Regions from separate parts of the Actinoallomurus acanthiterrae genome, predicted to be linked through region 2. Evidence: riboswitches for the same ligand, from Rfam matches in the RefSeq annotation. Region 2 holds a riboswitch; the other holds the start of a gene.
The links. A riboswitch is a leader RNA that binds a small molecule or an ion and turns the genes downstream of it on or off. The one in region 2 is predicted to bind FMN.

Region 1 (4,203 bases), on a different contig from region 2:
GGGTGGCCGGGCGCACGGCCAGCTCCCGGTTCTCCCGGAGGCCGCGCAGCCACCGGACCCAGCCGTACGAGGCCAGCGCCAGGAACATCACCTGCTTGAGCGCGTTGCCCGGCGCGTGCGCGCTGAGCGAGGCGACGAGCAGGAGCGCCGCGCCGGCGATCTGCACGGGCCAGGTCCAGATCGTGCGGCGGATCGCCAGCCAGACCGTGCCCAGGGACAGGACGTTGCCCACCAGGTCGGTCCACAGGACCTTCTCGCCGAGGACGGTGACGCCCGCCTGTGTCCAGGAGCTCACCGTGCCCCTCCCGCCGTGACGAGCCGCTCGACGTACTTGGCGACGACGTCGACCTCGAGGTTCACCGGGTCGCCGGGGCCCTTGCGGCCCAGCGTGGTCAGCTCGAGCGTCGTCGGGATCAGCGCGATCGTGAAGGCGTCGTCGCGGGCCTCGACGACGGTGAGGCTGACGCCGTCGACCGTGATCGAGCCCTTCTCGACGACGTAGCGGGCCAGCTGCGGGGGCAGCTCGACGGTCACGACCTCCCAGCGGTCACCGGGCTCGCGGGAGACGATCCGGCCGACGCCGTCGACGTGGCCCTGGACGATGTGGCCGCCGAGCCGGTCGGTCGGCCGTACGGGGCGTTCGAGGTTGACCGGCGATCCCGGCTCCAGGCCGGCGAGGCTGGAGCGGTCGAGCGTCTCCTTCATGACGTCGACGGCGAACGCGTCGTCCTTGACGTCGGTCACGGTGAGGCAGACGCCGTTGACCGCGATGGACGCGCCGTGCACGGCGTCGGACACGACGAGCGGGCCGCGGACTGTGAGCCGGGCGGAGTCCCCCGCCGGTTCGAGCGCGACCACCTCGCCGAGTTCCTCGACGATTCCGGTGAACATTCAGTTCTCCCTTCGGGCCGCTACCGGCCGGGTGGGGGGTTCGGCGGCTTGCGGTACGGCGGTGACGCGCAGGTCCGGGCCGATCCGCGTGATGTCCTCGATCCGCAGGTGACGGGCCTCGGCGAGCGTGCCGACGCCTGCCGGGCCGAGCGCGGTGGCGCCGGAGCCGAGGAGCGTGGGGGCGAGGTAGGCGACGACCCGGTCGACCAGTCCGGCGGCCAGGAACCCGCCGGCCAGGGTCGGGCCGCCTTCGAGGAGGACCGAGACGATCTGCCGGTCGCACAGCTCCGCGAGGAGGGCGGCCAGGTCGAGCCCGCCGTCGCCGCGCGGCAGGCGGACGACGGCCGTGCGGGCCTCCAGCGCCGTGGCGTCGGCGTCCTCGGCGACGGCGATCAGGGTGGGAGCCTCGTCGTCCAGGACCCGGCTGGTCAGCGGCGTACGCGCCCGGCCGTCTACGACGACGCGCAGGGGCCTGCGCGACGTGAGCAGGTGATCGTGACGCTGCACGCCCCGTACGGTCAGGCGGGGGTCGTCGGCCAGCACGGTCCCGGCGCCGACGACGATCGCGTCACAGCGTGCGCGGAGCTCGTGGACGTCGTGCCGGGCCTCCGGGCCGGTGATCCACTGGCTGGTGCCGTCGGCGGCCGCGGACCGGCCGTCCAGCGTCGCGGCGAACTTCCAGGTGACGTGCGGCCGGTTCAGCCGGGTGCGGGTGAGCCACTCGGCGTTGGCCCGCTCGGCCTCTTCGGCGAGCAGCCCGCCCTCGACCTCGATGCCCGCCTCTGCGAGCCGGCGGGCTCCGCCGCCCGCGACCGGGTCGGGGTCGGCGACCGCGTAGACGACGCGCCGGACGCCGGCGTCGATGACGGCGAGGGTGCACGGGCCGGTACGGCCCTGGTGGTCGCAGGGTTCGAGGGTGACGACGAGAGTGCCGTCCTGGGCGCGGTCGCCGGCCTCCCGGAGCGCGACGATCTCGGCGTGCGGGCCGCCGGCGTAGGCGTGGTACCCCTCGCCCGCGACCTCTCCGGCGGCGTCGAGGACGACACAGCCGACGACGGGATTGGGGCTGGTCTCACCGCTGGCGCGGACGGCGAGCGCCAGCGCTCGGCGCATCGCCCGCTCCTGCGCGGGATGATCGGTCACCCGGGCCTCCCTCATCAGGCTCCGGGTGTGTGGCAAGGCCACAGATGCCATGCCCACGAAGGGCACGGCCGCGCGCTGCCTCCCATCCGGACTTTAACCGTCGGTCCCGGAGTTTCACCGGGTCAACCGGCCGATGGTTTCGGCCGGGTCGCGGACTGTCACCGCCGGTTCGGAATTTCACCGACCCCGGAGCACGCTTACTGACTCCCAACCAGTGTGCCACGCCGGACATTCCACGCCATATGTGAGGATGTCCACAGCTGGCCAAGCAAGCGCTCGCTTGGTTGGCATCGAAACTTGTGGACGCTAACAATGGCGCGGGCCGCCCGTGGTCCGATATAGATCGAATGTCGTTCTAGTGCGAAAGATGAGGCGGGCCGATGACGCAGCGGACGGAGTGGATAGAGCCTGGAGCGTTCCAGGTGGCGCCGGGCGTGCACCGCATCCCCCTGCCCCTTCCGAGCGACGGCCTCCGCGCCGTCAACGTCTACGCGGTCGAGGGCGAGGACGGGCTGGTCCTGATCGACGGCGGCTGGGCCCTCGAGGAGTCCCGGCGGCGGCTCGAGGCGGCGCTGAAGGAGATCGGGTACGGCCTCGGGGACATCACGCGGTTCCTCGTCACCCACGTCCACCGCGATCACTACACGCAGGCGGTGAGCATCCGCCGGGAGTTCGGGACGCGGGTCAGCCTCGGCATCGGCGAGCGCGCGACCCTCGAACTGCTCACCAAGCCGATCCGGCGTGAGGACTCCCCCCAGCTCGCGCAACTCCTGACCTGCGGCGCGCGACCGCTCGTCGAGCGCATGAAGGCCGCCTGGCGGGAGGGCGGCCACGACGTCCTCGAGTGGGAGATGCCCGACGACTGGATCGACGGCCGCACGGCGCTGCCGCTGGGCGGCCGGGACCTCCTCGCCGTCCCCACGCCGGGCCACACCCGGGGGCATCTCGTCTTCGCCGACCTCGACGACGGGCTGATGTTCGCCGGCGACCACGTCCTGCCCCACATCACGCCGTCCATCGGGTTCGAGAGCGTCCCGGGCGCCTCTCCCCTCGGCGCCTACCTGGACTCCTTGAGGATCGTCCGGGAACTCCCCGACCTGCGGCTGCTCCCCGCCCACGGGCCCGTCACCGACAGCGTGCACGCCCGCGTCGACGCCCTGCTGGCACACCACGCCGAACGCCTCGACGCCTGCGCGGCGGCGGTCACCGCGGGCTCGGGCACGGCGTACGAGACGGCCCGCGCCCTGACCTGGACCCGGCGCGAACGCCACTTCGACGACCTCGACATGTTCAACCAGATGCTGGCCACCACCGAGACCCAGGCCCACCTGCTGGTACTCGTCACCCAGGGCCGGCTCCGCAGCCACCCGAACGGCGACGGCGCCGTGGTGTTTGAGGCATAGGACCACGCCGTCACGGGCGACGAGGCGTACGGACGCGCCGTGACAGCCGCCGAGACGCAGGCGACGGCCTCATGGCCGGCGGAACCCGTGCCGCTCCCGCGCGACGCCGACCGGCGCCTACGCAGCGCGGGCGGCGGCCCGGTGAGCTCGCGACCCGCTCCCCCGACGGCGACAAGGCCGATGCGGCGTGGCGCGGCGCGGGCGACGCGGACGCGGTGCAATGCATAGGCGGTGCGGCGCAGCGTGGGCAGCGCTCACGGCTCGCGCAGGCAGGCGCGGTCTACGCGGTGTAGGCGGCGCTCGCCTGCTCGCGTAGGGAGCGGATGGCCTCGCCGCGGTCGTCGGCGGAGTAGACCGCCGACCCCGCCACGAAGACGTCCGCGCCCGCCTCGGCGCAGCGCTCGATCGTCTCGGCGTTGACGCCGCCGTCGACCTGCAGCCAGACGTCCAGCTCCCGGCCCTTGATCAGCTCCCGGGCGCGCCGCACCTTGGGCAGCACCACGTCGAGGAACGACTGGCCACCGAAGCCCGGCTCGACCGTCATCACGAGCATCATGTCGATCTCGGGCAGCAGGTCGGCGTACTGCTCGACGGCGGTGCCCGGGTTCAGCGCCAGCCCGGCACGCGCTCCCGCCGAACGGATCGCCCGCAGCGTACGGATCGGGGCGCTCGCGGCCTCCGCGTGGATGGTCACGCTGGACGCGCCCGCCTCTGCATAGCCGGGGGCCCACCGGTCCGGGTCCTCGATCATCAGGTGGCAGTCCAG
Region 2 (4,203 bases):
AAACAATGCTGGCATACGTGTTGAAGACATGATGATATCCTTAACTAAAGGTGTCATTTTGATATCCTCACAATACGCTTGTTCGGCGGAGTAAGAACCCGGATAACAATGATGATGATCATCAGTTATTTTGACGATCTGCCTGAAGGTGAAGATTTATAAGGAGTTGTCGATGTCAGTACCTCTCATTCTGACCATACTGGCGGGGGCAGCCACGTTTATTGGCGCGTTTCTCGGCGTTCTCGGGCAAAAACCCTCGAACCGCTTACTGGCGTTTTCGCTAGGATTTGCGGCGGGGATCATGTTGCTCATCTCATTAATGGAAATGCTTCCTGCCGCACTAGCCGCCGAAGGAATGTCGCCTGTGTTGGGTTATGGAATGTTTATCTTCGGTCTGCTTGGCTATTTTGGCCTGGACCGCATGTTGCCACATGCGCATCCGCAGGATTTAATGCAAAAATCGGTGCAGCCGTTGCCAAAATCGATCAAGCGCACAGCCATTCTGCTCACTCTCGGTATCAGTCTGCATAACTTCCCGGAAGGGATTGCCACCTTTGTCACGGCGAGCAGCAACCTGGAGCTGGGATTTGGCATCGCCCTGGCCGTAGCGTTGCACAATATTCCTGAAGGTCTGGCGGTTGCAGGCCCGGTTTACGCGGCAACGGGGTCTAAACGCACCGCAATTCTGTGGGCGGGGATTTCTGGACTGGCAGAAATTCTTGGTGGTGTGCTGGCGTGGTTAATCCTCGGTAGCATGATTTCCCCGGTGGTCATGGCGGCAATCATGGCGGCGGTTGCAGGAATTATGGTGGCGCTCTCGGTTGATGAATTAATGCCGCTCGCCAAAGAGATTGACCCTAATAATAACCCCAGCTATGGCGTACTATGTGGAATGTCAGTGATGGGATTCAGTTTAGTGCTGCTACAAACGGCGGGAATTGGTTAAAGACGATAATGACAGATGTTGCCCATTGCTAAAGGCAACATCTGTATCGTTATTAAAGGTATTATTGATGCTTTTCAAACACTTCTTTATCGGAGCGTTTATCTATTTACTTCGGGCAGCTAACAGCGCATCTCTGTCATGGCGAAAAGCTTTACAGTAACGTTTAAGATGCAGGAAATAGCCCACCAGCAGTAGAACAATTAATACAATCCAGTACCAGGCAATAAACATCCTTTTCACCTTCAAAATTTAACATTACTAAACATTTAGCGCATAAATTTCACATATCCTTTTTCGGATATATTCATATGGTCGCATAATAACGGAACAATTATATGATTTTGATCATAATGAAAAAGAATGCCTGATATTAATGAAATTTTCTCATAGAAAGAGAAGCGGAATTAACATCTTGCATAGCAGGGAAAATAAAAACCGAAGCCTGCTACAACTTCGGTTTCTTGATTAAGGCAGTAAATTAAGCAGCGGTTTTCAGCTGGCTTTACGCTCATGTGCCTGACGGTATGCCACCAGGTCTTCAATAGTCACGAGCGCCATATTGTGTTTATTGGCAAACTCAATGCACTCTGGTGCACGCGCCATCGTGCCATCGTCATTAGTCAGCTCACACAGCACACCAGCCGGTTTAAAGCCTGCCAGCGTCATCAGATCAATAGTCGCTTCAGTATGACCGCCACGCGTCAGTACACCACCTGCCTGCGCGCGAAGTGGGAAAACGTGGCCCTGGGCGATTCAGATCTGAAGGTTTTGCGCCATCGGCAATCGCTGCGCGAACGGTCGTAATACGGTCAGCGGCAGAAACACCGGTAGTCACACCTTCAGCTGCTTCAATGGTCACGGTAAAACCGGTGCCATAGGCGCTGGTGTTATTTTCTACCATCATTGGCAGATCGAGTTGTTTACGGCGATCTTCAGTAATGCACAGGCAAACAATACCACTACCCGTGGCGAATGGTCAGCGCCATCTGCTCAACGGTCATGGTTTCTGCCGGGAAGATCATATCGCCTTCGTTTTCACGGTCTTCATCATCAAGCACCATTACACCGCGTCCTTCACGCAGCGCAGCCAGTGCATTTTCAACACGTTCGAAAGGCGTACCAAAAGAGGAAAGTAGCGTCTGATTCATGGTAAAAAAACCTCACTAAAATTATGGTTACCAGAATCAGGGCAGTCTTAGGAGTGGCGGCATATAGCCAAAATAACGTGAGCGGGTCCATGCCCGACAGAATCGTTACTCTCTCCCATCCGGACTCTAACCGTCGGCCCCGGAATTACACCGGATCTGCTGTCCTTTGAGTTCGCACCCAAAGCGCTCGCGGGCTTTCAACTGAGTTGATTTACCGCCGGTGGGGAATTTCGCCCCGCCCTGAGAATAAGCGGATTCACTATAACGCTAATGATTAGCGCCAGCAACGCATAGCTTCACATAATTCTGGTTTATGACTTACCCTTATCGCACTACAATGGCACTCAACACCTATCAGTACAGGGAAACTACAATGATTGACCCGAAAAAAATTGAGCAAATCGCTCGCCAGGTTCACGAATCAATGCCTAAAGGAATCAGGGAGTTCGGGGAAGATGTGGAGAAAAAAATCCGCCAAACCCTACAAGCGCAGCTGACGCGTCTCGATCTGGTAAGCCGCGAAGAATTCGACGTTCAGACGCAAGTCCTGTTACGGACTCGTGAAAAACTGGCGCTGCTTGAACAAAGAATCAGCGAACTGGAAAATCGCAGTACTGAGATCAAAAAGCAGCCATATCCAGAGACTCTCCCCCCAACGCTGTAAACATTTGTCTTTAATGCACTGTAAATTATGAATTAATCCTCTAATTTACAGTGCTTTCTATTACCTTATCGCGTAATCCCATTCAGAATACCATCACAAAAATGAATGAGTGCAATTGAAAGTATAATTGCTATGTATTTTTTAAGTTTTACTTAATCCATATTTAGATAAACTAATTTCATAAAACACACAAAAGTAAAATATCATATTTCAATGATTAGTCAGCCTTAAATAACAGTTACCAATCATTCTCTTTTCTACTCATCTTTATATAAAGGAATATTATGTCCGCTTTTAAAAAGTCACTTCTTGTTGCTGGCGTAGCAATGATTCTTTCCAATAACGTATTTGCTGACGAAGGTCACGGCATTGTTAAATTTAAAGGTGAAGTTATCTCTGCTCCATGTTCTATTAAACCAGGTGACGAAGACTTTAACTGTAAATCTGGGTGAAGTAGCAGATACCGTTCTGAAAAGCGACCAGAAATCTTTGGCTGAGCCTTTCACTATTCACCTGCAGGACTGCATGCTGAGTCAGGGTGGAACACTTATTCAAAAGCGAAGGTTACTTTCACACAGCAAATCATGACGGTCAGTCTGACCTTTCTGAAAAATACCAAAGAAACTGAAATCGGCGGCGCCACAGGCGTTGGCGTACGTATTCTGGACAGCCAGAGCGGCGAAGTAACTTTAGGTACTCCGGTAGTAATTACGTTCAACAATACCAACAGCTATCAGGAACTGAACTTCAAAGCTCGTATGGAATCCCCAAGCAAAGATGCCACCCCGGGCAACGTTTACGCTCAGGCTGACTACAAGATTGCTTACCAGTAATCGCATTTGGCCGGGTTCGCCCGGCCACATCATTAACGGATTAATGATAAGTGGATCAGATGTATAAAAAATTAAAATTAACCACAATAAGCGAATTGATTAAAAATATTTATTGTTCATTATCCGTTCTCATCATTGGTTGTGCGTCAGCTTATGCCGTTGAATTCAACAAAGATTTAATCGAAGCCGAAGATCGTGAAAACGTTAACCTTTCCAATTTGAAACTGATGGCCAATTACCCGTAGGTAAATACTCATTAAACGCTCTTATTAATAATAAAAGGACGCCAATCCATCTGGACCTGCAATGGGTATCATGATAACCAAATCTGCAGTTTGTCTGACGCCAGAGCAATTAACCTTGTTGGGCTTTACTGATCAGTATTATTGAAGAGGCTCAGCAAAACCTGATCGATGGTTGTACCCTATCGAAAAGAAAACAAATTACAACTTATCTCGATCAAGGGAAAATGCAATTATCCTATCTGCACCTCAGGCATGGTTAGAATACAAAGATGCAAACTGGACCTGCTCCTAGAACCTTGGGTATCATGGTATTGCTGGGGCATTTCTTGACTACAATTTATATGCCTCTCATTATGCACCACATCAG

Region 1: linked by a shared signal. The riboswitch ahead of ribD (bifunctional diaminohydroxyphosphoribosylaminopyrimidine deaminase/5-amino-6-(5-phosphoribosylamino)uracil reductase RibD) and the one ahead of ACYVF7_RS59595 (3,4-dihydroxy-2-butanone-4-phosphate synthase) in region 2 are both predicted to bind FMN.

What each region holds. Positions count from the first base shown of each region.
Region 1 covers NZ_BAAHCO010000001.1:9,138,333-9,142,535, forward strand. Annotated here, with positions in the region: gene ACYVF7_RS43035 (nicotinamide mononucleotide transporter family protein) at 1-295, opposite strand, end outside; gene ACYVF7_RS43040 (riboflavin synthase) at 292-891, opposite strand; gene ribD (bifunctional diaminohydroxyphosphoribosylaminopyrimidine deaminase/5-amino-6-(5-phosphoribosylamino)uracil reductase RibD) at 892-2,034, opposite strand; FMN riboswitch at 2,103-2,233, opposite strand; gene ACYVF7_RS43050 (MBL fold metallo-hydrolase) at 2,415-3,437, shown strand; gene rpe (ribulose-phosphate 3-epimerase) at 3,718-4,203, opposite strand, start outside.
Region 2 covers NZ_BAAHCO010000002.1:17,279-21,481, forward strand. Annotated here, with positions in the region: gene zupT (zinc transporter ZupT) at 173-946, shown strand; gene ACYVF7_RS59585 (3,4-dihydroxy-2-butanone-4-phosphate synthase) at 1,439-1,699, opposite strand; gene ACYVF7_RS59590 (3,4-dihydroxy-2-butanone-4-phosphate synthase) at 1,629-1,901, opposite strand; gene ACYVF7_RS59595 (3,4-dihydroxy-2-butanone-4-phosphate synthase) at 1,906-2,094, opposite strand; FMN riboswitch at 2,198-2,346, opposite strand; gene ubiK (ubiquinone biosynthesis accessory factor UbiK) at 2,432-2,758, shown strand; gene ACYVF7_RS59605 (hypothetical protein) at 3,043-3,210, shown strand; gene ACYVF7_RS59610 (fimbrial protein) at 3,280-3,591, shown strand.